One region of the Collibacillus ludicampi genome, then DNA from elsewhere that is predicted to be linked to it. Evidence: riboswitches for the same ligand, from Rfam matches in the RefSeq annotation. Region 1 holds a riboswitch; the other holds the start of a gene.
The links. A riboswitch is a leader RNA that binds a small molecule or an ion and turns the genes downstream of it on or off. The one in region 1 is predicted to bind cobalamin.
Positions count from the first base shown of each region.

Region 2: it holds a riboswitch for cobalamin, as region 1 does, so the genes downstream of both, cobJ (precorrin-3B C(17)-methyltransferase) here and DNHGIG_RS13000 (precorrin-8X methylmutase) in region 1, are expected to answer to the same signal.

Region 1 covers NZ_BOQE01000001.1:2,570,916-2,575,346, forward strand. The annotation lists gene DNHGIG_RS12990 (CoA-acylating methylmalonate-semialdehyde dehydrogenase) at 1-731, shown strand, start outside; gene DNHGIG_RS12995 (aspartate aminotransferase family protein) at 754-2,109, shown strand; cobalamin riboswitch at 2,279-2,460, shown strand; gene DNHGIG_RS13000 (precorrin-8X methylmutase) at 2,744-3,394, shown strand; gene DNHGIG_RS13005 (cobalt-precorrin-5B (C(1))-methyltransferase) at 3,404-4,431, shown strand, end outside.
Region 2 covers NZ_BOQE01000001.1:2,979,288-2,983,718, reverse strand. The annotation lists gene cobK (precorrin-6A reductase) at 1-148, opposite strand, end outside; gene DNHGIG_RS15095 (sirohydrochlorin chelatase) at 145-1,038, opposite strand; gene cobJ (precorrin-3B C(17)-methyltransferase) at 1,057-2,676, opposite strand; cobalamin riboswitch at 2,918-3,101, opposite strand; partial or broken gene cax (calcium/proton exchanger) at 3,190-4,239, opposite strand; gene DNHGIG_RS15080 (2Fe-2S iron-sulfur cluster-binding protein) at 4,323-4,431, opposite strand, start outside.

The DNA.
Region 1 (4,431 bases):
CTTCAAATGGCAAAAGAGTACAAGCGCTATCCGGCGCCAAAAATCATACCATCGTGATGCCGGATGCCGATTTGGATAGTGCAGTTGCCAATATCATCAGTGCGGCTTTCGGATCGGCGGGTGAACGTTGCATGGCTTGTTCGGTGGTGGTGGCTGTAGGGGATATCGCGGATGAATTGGTGGAACGGCTTGTCAAAGCGGCCGATGATATCAAGATTGGAAATGGTTTGGATGAAGGGGTGTTCCTGGGTCCAGTCATCCGTGAATCCAATAAAGAACGCACTTTGAAATATATAGAGATCGGTGAAAACGAAGGTGCACTTCTCTTACGAGACGGAAGAAAGGACGCGGCTACAAGTGCAGAAGGTTATTTCGTCGGTCCAACCATTTTTGATCAGGTGAAACCCGGAATGAAAATCTGGGCGGATGAAATTTTTGCACCGGTTTTATCGATTGTACGCGCTAAGGATTTAGAGGAAGCGATTGAGATTGCAAACCGTTCCGAGTTTGCGAACGGTGCATGCCTTTTCACCAATAGTGCGAAAGCGATCCGTCAATTCCGTGAAGAGATTGATGCGGGTATGCTCGGAATCAATCTAGGGGTTCCCGCGCCGATGGCGTTTTTCCCATTTTCGGGTTATAAGAAATCTTTTTACGGGGATTTGCACGCCAACGGTCGTGACGGAGTCGAGTTTTATACACGTAAGAAGATGGTAACCGCACGTTACTAATGCATGAGAAGGGGGTGAGAATATGGCTCTTTTAGAAAGTACGAGGAATGATGTGATTGAGAAAGATCGCAGGTATGTATGGCATCATATCTCCCCATACAATGATCAGGTGCCTCCCATGGTCGCTACGGAGGCCAAGGGATCTTGGGTCACAGATATTGACGGAAATCGATACCTTGATGCGATGTCAGGGTTATGGTGTGTAAATGTGGGATACGGCAGGGAAGAGCTTGCCGCGGCTGCCTACGAACAACTAAAAATTCTCCCCTACTTTCCGTTGACACAAAGCCATCTCCCCGCCATTCAATTAGCAGAGAAATTGAATGAGTGGCTCAAAGGCGAGTATGTGATCTTCTTCTCCAATAGCGGCTCTGACGCGAATGAGGTGGCTTTTAAAATCGCCAGACAGTATCACCAACAGAAAGGGCAGCACAGCCGTTACAAATTTATCTCCCGGTATCGCGCGTATCACGGGAATTCCATGGGAGCATTAGCGGCAACAGGGCAAGCTCAAAGAAAATACAAATATGAACCGTTGGGTACAGGATTTTTACATGTATGTCCACCCGACAGCTATCGTCGTCCTGATGGTGTGACAGTAGAGGAATTCAATCTCCAATGTGCACAGGCGATCGAGAATGCCATCATATGGGAAGGAAAGGAAACCATCGCAGGTGTTATTATGGAACCCGCGATCACAGGTGGTGGAGTGATCGTCCCGCATCCCGTCTATATGGAAAAAGTACAGGAAATCTGTCAGAAATACGGGGTTCTGCTGATCATCGATGAAGTGATCTGTGGGTTCGGCCGCACGGGGAAGGAATTCGGTCACATGCACTTCGGAGTGAAACCGGATATTGTGACGATGGCCAAGGGATTGACAAGTGCCTACCTTCCTCTTTCAGCGACAGCCGTTCGCAAAGAGATTTATGAAGCATTCAAAAACTCTGCCGAATACAGTCACTTCCGTCATGTGAATACGTTTGGCGGAAATCCTGCCGCATGCGCCCTGGCCATAAAGAATCTGGAGATCATGGAAAGAGAAGGTCTCATAGAACGCGCGAGGATTCTCGGAGAGCGTCTGAGAGAAGAAATGATGGAACTCTTGGAACATCCCCTTGTTGGCGATATTCGCAGTCTTGGTTTTCTCATGGGAATTGAGTTAGTGGAAAGCAAAAAAACGAAAGAGCCCGTTTCATTGGAGACCATAGGAAAGATCATTTCTGCCTGCAAGAAAAAAGGTTTGATTATTGGGAAAAATGGGGATACGGTTGCCGGATTTAATAACGTTTTAACATTATCACCGCCATTATCCTCCACCGATGAGGATTTGGATTTTATCGTGAATACATTGAAAACCGTCATGCGGCAGTTTTGAGTGAATAACAGCAAGCATTGAGATTATCAAAAATTTAAAAAAGGACTAGACAAAGCTTTAAAGAAACATGTATGCTGGACTCAGACAGATTCGTATCAACGGAACATGCTACATGTTTTGAAAATTTCATAGAGGAACGCAACGGGGTGCCCTTTAAAGAGGTTATGCGAGCTTTTTCGAACAACCTCTGATCATAAGGGGTAACAGGGAATCGGGTGAAAATCCCGAGCGGTCCCGCCACTGTAACCGGGGAATGTGCTTCCACTCATGTCACTCGATCACGAGATCGGGGAAGACGGAAGCACGTGATGATCCGGAAGCCAGGAGACCTACCTCGTTGTTCACACTGGTATTGCCTTCGCGGAAAGGGTATCGTGTAGATGGATTCTGAGGTAAAGGTATGCCTTCTTAGGTATTCCTTTGGTCTTGAGTGGTGCACAAAACCTCCTGCGTGGTGTAGGAGGTTTTCGTTTTATAGGCATCGCTGTATGCGTATCGTTCTTCTACTCCCTGTCCATGCGGGCAGGGAGTTTTTCGGTGATTCGCAGGCTTGGTGGTTCTCGCAAGCTTGACGAGTAAAAGTATGGCGAGCAATCCCATCCTGTCAGACAAGCAAAAGAGGAGGTTTGTACATATGGATTTCCATACCGCATTTCGGCCAGAAACCGTGCAACCGCAAGAGATCGAGTCCCGTTCGTTCGAGATCATCACCGAGGAATTGGGGGAACACTCCTTTACACCCGAACAGTTTGCGATCGTACAACGCGTGATCCATGCTTCAGCAGACTTTGAACTCGGAAGAAGCCTTCGGTTTCACAAAGATGCGATCGTCAGCGGCATCAAAGCCATCCGTGAAGGAAAGGGAGTCGTCGCGGATGTGCAGATGGTGCAAGTAGGGATTTCAAAACCGCGGATTCAAAAATATGGCGGGGATGTACACGTGTTTATCTCCGATCCGGATGTCATTGAAGAAGCCAAACGGTTGAATACCACCAGAGCAATCGTTTCGATGCGCAAAGCGGCTGCAGTCGCGGACGGAGCGATCTACGCGATCGGCAATGCTCCCACAGCATTGTTGGAGTTGATTCGTCTTGTCAAAGAAGGAATCGCTCGCCCGAGCCTCATCATCGGCGTTCCCGTCGGTTTTGTTTCGGCGGCAGAATCAAAGGAAGAATTATTGAAACTTGATGTGCCGTTCATTACGAACATCGGGCGCAAAGGAGGAAGCCCTGTCGCGGTTGCTGCTGTGAACGCTCTTTCGCTCCTCGCGGAAAAAATGGGGTGATCTTTGTCCATGGAGGAGAAGCCTTTACGTCATGGTTATACCACGGGTGCAACTGCCACGGCGGCCACGCGGGCAGCCTTGGTCGGATTGATCGAAGGGAAGATTCCGCACGAAGTAACGATCCAAATTCCTACTGGAGATCTAGTGCGTTTTGAAGTGGTGGACGGCTCAGTAGAGCCTCATTCTGCTTCGGCCGTTTGTATCAAGGATGGCGGAGATGATCCGGATGCCACCCACGGTGCGCGTATCGTATCGACCGTTTCCTTTCAGCGAGAAGGAATTACACTTGACGGCGGAATCGGAGTAGGACGTGTCACCAAACCGGGTCTTCCTGTGCCTATTGGTGAGGCTGCGATCAATCCTGTACCGAGAAAGATGATTCGCGAAGTCGCCCAGGAAACACTGCAGGAGTATGGCGTCTCTCGGGGAGTCCATATCATCATCTCCGTCCCCGATGGGGAAGAGATTGCCAAAAAAACGTTAAACCCGCGATTAGGCATTATTGGCGGGATTTCCATTCTGGGGACACGCGGAATCGTCGTTCCTTTTTCCACTGCGGCTTACAAGGCATCGATCGTGCAAGCGATGAATGTAGCGCGCCTCGCTGGGCATAAGCAGATTGTCTTGACCACCGGGGGACGCAGTGAGAAATACGCGATGCGTATGTTTCCGGAGTTCGCGGAAGAGGTTTTTGTCGAAATGGGGGATTTCGTCGGTTTTTCACTGAAAGAGGCAAAGCGTCAACAGTTTGAAAAGGTATTTCTCGTCGGCATGATGGGCAAGTTTTCGAAAGTGGCGCAAGGCGTGATGATGGTACATGCCAAGAGCGCACCGGTCGATTTTCACTTCCTCGCCGAAGTCGCTCGGGAAGCGGGGGCGGATGAAAGGCTGCTTGAGGAAATCCGCGGGGCAAACACCGCATCGCAAGTGGGCGATATGATGCGGGAACAGGGATTGATGGGATTTTTCGACCGTCTGGCTTACTATTGCTGTAAAAAAGGACTCGAGCATGTGAACGGCGGTCTTGCGATCGAAAC
Region 2 (4,431 bases), 410 kb from region 1:
AGCGCCCAACACGCACAGGGATACCACTCTGTTCCAGACTTTCTTTCGCGCTTTCTGTCACCACTGTCGCCGTTAGCAGGTGTCCCGCTTCCTTCAGTTTCACACATAATTCCCGCGCATCGCTCGTTCCCGCTAACACGAGCTTCATGGCCTTTCCTCCTTAACCGCAAACGCATGTTCATGATGATGTTCATGATGATGTTCATGATGATGTTCATGATGATGTTCATGATGATGTTCATGATGGTGATGCTTGGCCAGGATGATCAATTCATCAAGAGGCGCACCAATCCCTTGCTTCGCTTCCGAGATTCGTTCCAAGACGAGGTCGGCCAACAGTGAATGATACCCGAAGTACTCCCCCAGAACGATACGGATGCCGTAAATTTCTTCAAGAGAAGGGATTGCCTGTTCCATTCGCTTGATCAAGATACCGGTAAAGAGAAAATAGGGCAGAACATAAATCTCTCGAGCCCCTAAACGCACACATCTTTCGATTCCTTGCGCAAATAACGGATCTGTCACTCCCATAAAAGCGGTTTCCACCATGGCAACCGGTGCACGCTCATAGAGCAATCGGCTCATTTTATACAACTCGCTGTTCGCATCCGCATCGGAACTGCCCCGCCCTACAACGAGGACGGCAGATTCGCTGCGGCCCTCTCCATCATGCTTAAACCCCGCCTGGAACAGTCGATCTTCGAGAATGGATCGCGTGTACGCATTGACCCCCAGTGCTTGCGCATACCTAAACGTTACATGTGGGTACGCTTCCATCGCATGAAAAAGTTCATGCGGAATATGTGTCTTGAAATGGCCTGCAGGAAAAAGCATCAATGGAACAACGGTGATATGGGTCGCACCTCTCTTCACACACGAACGAATCCCGTCACGAATATCAGGCAAAGCCAACTCCAGAAAACATGTTTCGATGACCGGTTCCGTCAAACGTTTGGCCACCTGATTCGTAAATTGGAGCAATTGCTGATTTCCTTCGGGATCCCGGCTCCCGTGACCTATAAACAGAATCGCTTCCATCTGCATCCCCCCTTCACGCTAATCCCCACAGACCGAGTCGATAGCAAACGCTTTTTGCTCTTCTTTATATACAAATCCTTCGATATTCCCGATCCTTTTAAAAAATTTGTGAAACGCTTCATTCGGAAACGCCTTTTCTTTGTATGCAGCCACGATCGCTTCGATTGTCTCGATGATCCGTTCCGGTTCGATCCCTTCTGCTGCCATCTCGGCCGCATGCGCATTCCGCCCGGTTCGTTTTCCTCCAAGCATGAGGTCAAATTTTCCGCGGCGATAGATAATCCCAATATCTTCAAGCGCTGCACCATAACAAGCCATACCACATCCATTGATTGCAATGTGCAATTCTTTGGGAACGGCAAGACCGGACAACTTTTTCGCAAGCGTTTCCGCATAGGGAAGCGCTTCCGTTTTCTCACCATCACAAAAATCACAAGCCTTGACATTGACAACGGCACCGACAGGATTCAGCAAGAACCCGTTGGCACGCAACCTTTCAATCATCTGTGAAGGGTCTGTGGTCGGTTTGCGCAGAATGATGTAATGATTGGGCGTGTATTCCAATTCCCCGTCATCTTCCACAATGTCTGCAAGGTAACGCATTTGTGCAGAAGTGAATTTTTTATTGGCGACACCCGGTGAGAGCGCCACTTCGAAAACAGCTTTTGGAAATGATTGTGAAACCGCTTCAGGTGATTGGGACGCCTTCCCGAGTAAGAGCAGTGCCTCTTCTGCCAGTTCCAACGGACTGGGCGGAGCAGATACTTGATTCGTAGCCGGGATATCATTTGTTTTGTCGTTTGTCTCGTCATGTAAGGCCCACGGTTCATTCTCCGGACGTAAACGGTCACCCGGTTTCAGCCGCTGGTGGCTTTCCCCCAACGTATATTTCCTTTGATATCCTCTTGGTGTAATCATCTTCCCGTCATAGATAAACGTCGAAGAATTACCGATGATCACGGTGGTTAACATGCCGATCTCATGTTCCAGCATGCGATCCAGCGTCGTGATGACTACCTTTTGCCGTTCACGGTATGCACTCTTTACGATCCCAACCGGCGTATCTTTGGAACGATATTTGAGCAAAATTCTTTGAGCTTCCACGATTTGTCTCGTTCTACGCCCACTTCTGGGATTATAGAGAGCGATCACAAAATCGGCGCTTGCTGCCGCTTCAATCCTGTGTGCGATTAACTCCCAAGGCGTAAGGTGATCGCTCAATGAGATCGTACATGCGTCATGCATGACTGGTGCACCCAGTAAGCTCGCACAAGAGTTGATGGCGGAAATGCCCGGAATCACTTCAACGGATACGCCCTCTTCTTCCTTCCATCCCTTTTCGATTAACACTTCATAGATCAGGCCCGCCATGCCGTATACTCCGGCATCCCCGCTCGAAATCACGGCTACCGTTTTCCCCATTTCCGCTTGGCGAACCGCTTCCTGAGCACGGCTGACTTCTTCTGTCATTCCCGTACGTACGATTTCCTGATCGGTCAAAAGACCGCGAATCAGATCGACATAGGTATTGTAGCCTATAATTACATCACTTTCTTGAATCGCTTCACGCGCACGCTCCGTGATATGGGCAAAATCACCGGGGCCGAAACCCACGATCAGTAATTTCCCTCGTTTCATGATTCTCACCTGCCCCAAGAAACTTTACATCCTCTGATGGTCCGCACCTGCGGAATAAAAAAACCCTGCCCGCGACGGACAGAGTGGCAGAGGTCAGTACGACGTTTCATGCGAAACGAAGAAAACCTCCATGCTTCAACGATACAGGAGGTTTTGTGTACATGATACATGACAGTAAGGAGTCAGGATCTCCTTCCCATTGTCAAGATCAATTCTACACAATTCCCTATCCTCGAGGGTTTCATGTGTACACAACAAGGTAGGTCTCCTGGCTTCCGGATCATCACTCTCTTTCACCTTCCCCGTGTGACGAGTGGCATCCTCGAAAGAAAATTCCCCGGTTACAGTGGCGGGACCGCTCGGGATTTTCACCCGATTCCCTGTTACCCCTAGCAAGCTAGGGCACCTTGCTGTTGTTCACTATGCAATTGTAATTTCAGCATACAGGGTTAAAGGAAACTTTGTCTAGTCTTGACTTTTACAAAGAAACTGCATATTGTCTTTGACAACCATTCACAAAAAATAAAATCCGATCCCCAAGATCAAATACGCTCCTAGGGCCATCGCTCCCTCTAACCAGTTGGATTCGCCATCGCCGGCCAAAAGAGTGACCAAAATCACTGCTAACGTCATCGCGGCTAATTCCGGCCATGAGAAGATCAATTGTAACGGATGCCCCATCGCCAGTCCCGCAAACACCAAGACCGGCGCTACAAACATGGCAATCTGCAAAGAACTCCCTAAAGCAATTTCCAATGACAGATCCATCCTGTTGTTCCACGCCATCAAGATCGCAGAACTGTGTTCCGCCGCATTCCCGATAATCGCAACGATGATGACCCCGATAAAGATTTCTGACCAACCGAGTGTCACCGATACAGTTTCGATTGTCCGTACCAGAATTTCAGAAACGTAACCGACAATGAGCGAAGAGACTGCCAGTATCCCGATCGCCTTACCCAATGTCCATTCAGCCTCTTCCTCTTCCATACTTTCTGTATAGGAAAAAATTTTCCGATGAGTAAAAAGAGAGAAATAAAGGCCAAGGATATACAAAAGCAGTGTGATTGACGCCACACCTACCGATAATGGTCCGGCAATACCTGGTTTATTTAACGTAAAAATCGCCGGGATTACAAGAGCGATCACCACGCCAAGCATCATCATCGAAGCGTTCGTGCTCGCGATCATTCTGCTAAACTGTTGCACAGGGTGGCGGATCCCTCCCACGAGAAAGCTTAAACCCAGAACAAGCAGAAGGTTGCCGATAATGGAACCGGTTATGGAAGCTTGAACCACTTCATGCAACCCTTTCTTTAAAGCGAGAATCCCGATAATCAATTCGACGGCGTTTCCGAATGTCGCATTCAACAATCCTCCAACCCGGGGTCCGCTGTGGATCGCGATGCTTTCCGTGGCTCTCCCCATAATCCCCGCAAGTGGGATAATCGTCAGACATGCCAGTGCAAAAAGCAGGATCTCATTCCAGTGAAACACACTTCCGGCTATCGTTAAGGGCAAAGCCAATGCTAACAAAATCAACATGAACCGATGCATGTAAAGATCCTCCTTTCTTGCCTGTAGTAACTACTGTATCTCATAACCCTGAGAAGTATGTAGGTGAACCCACATAACCATAACGAGATCTACGATCTTTTCTCTTTTCTTTTCGCTTCTAACTGTAAACGGATGACTCGCATGAGGGGGTCTTCAGGCACCTCTACGATCGCGTTTCCTGTTACTTTACATTGACAC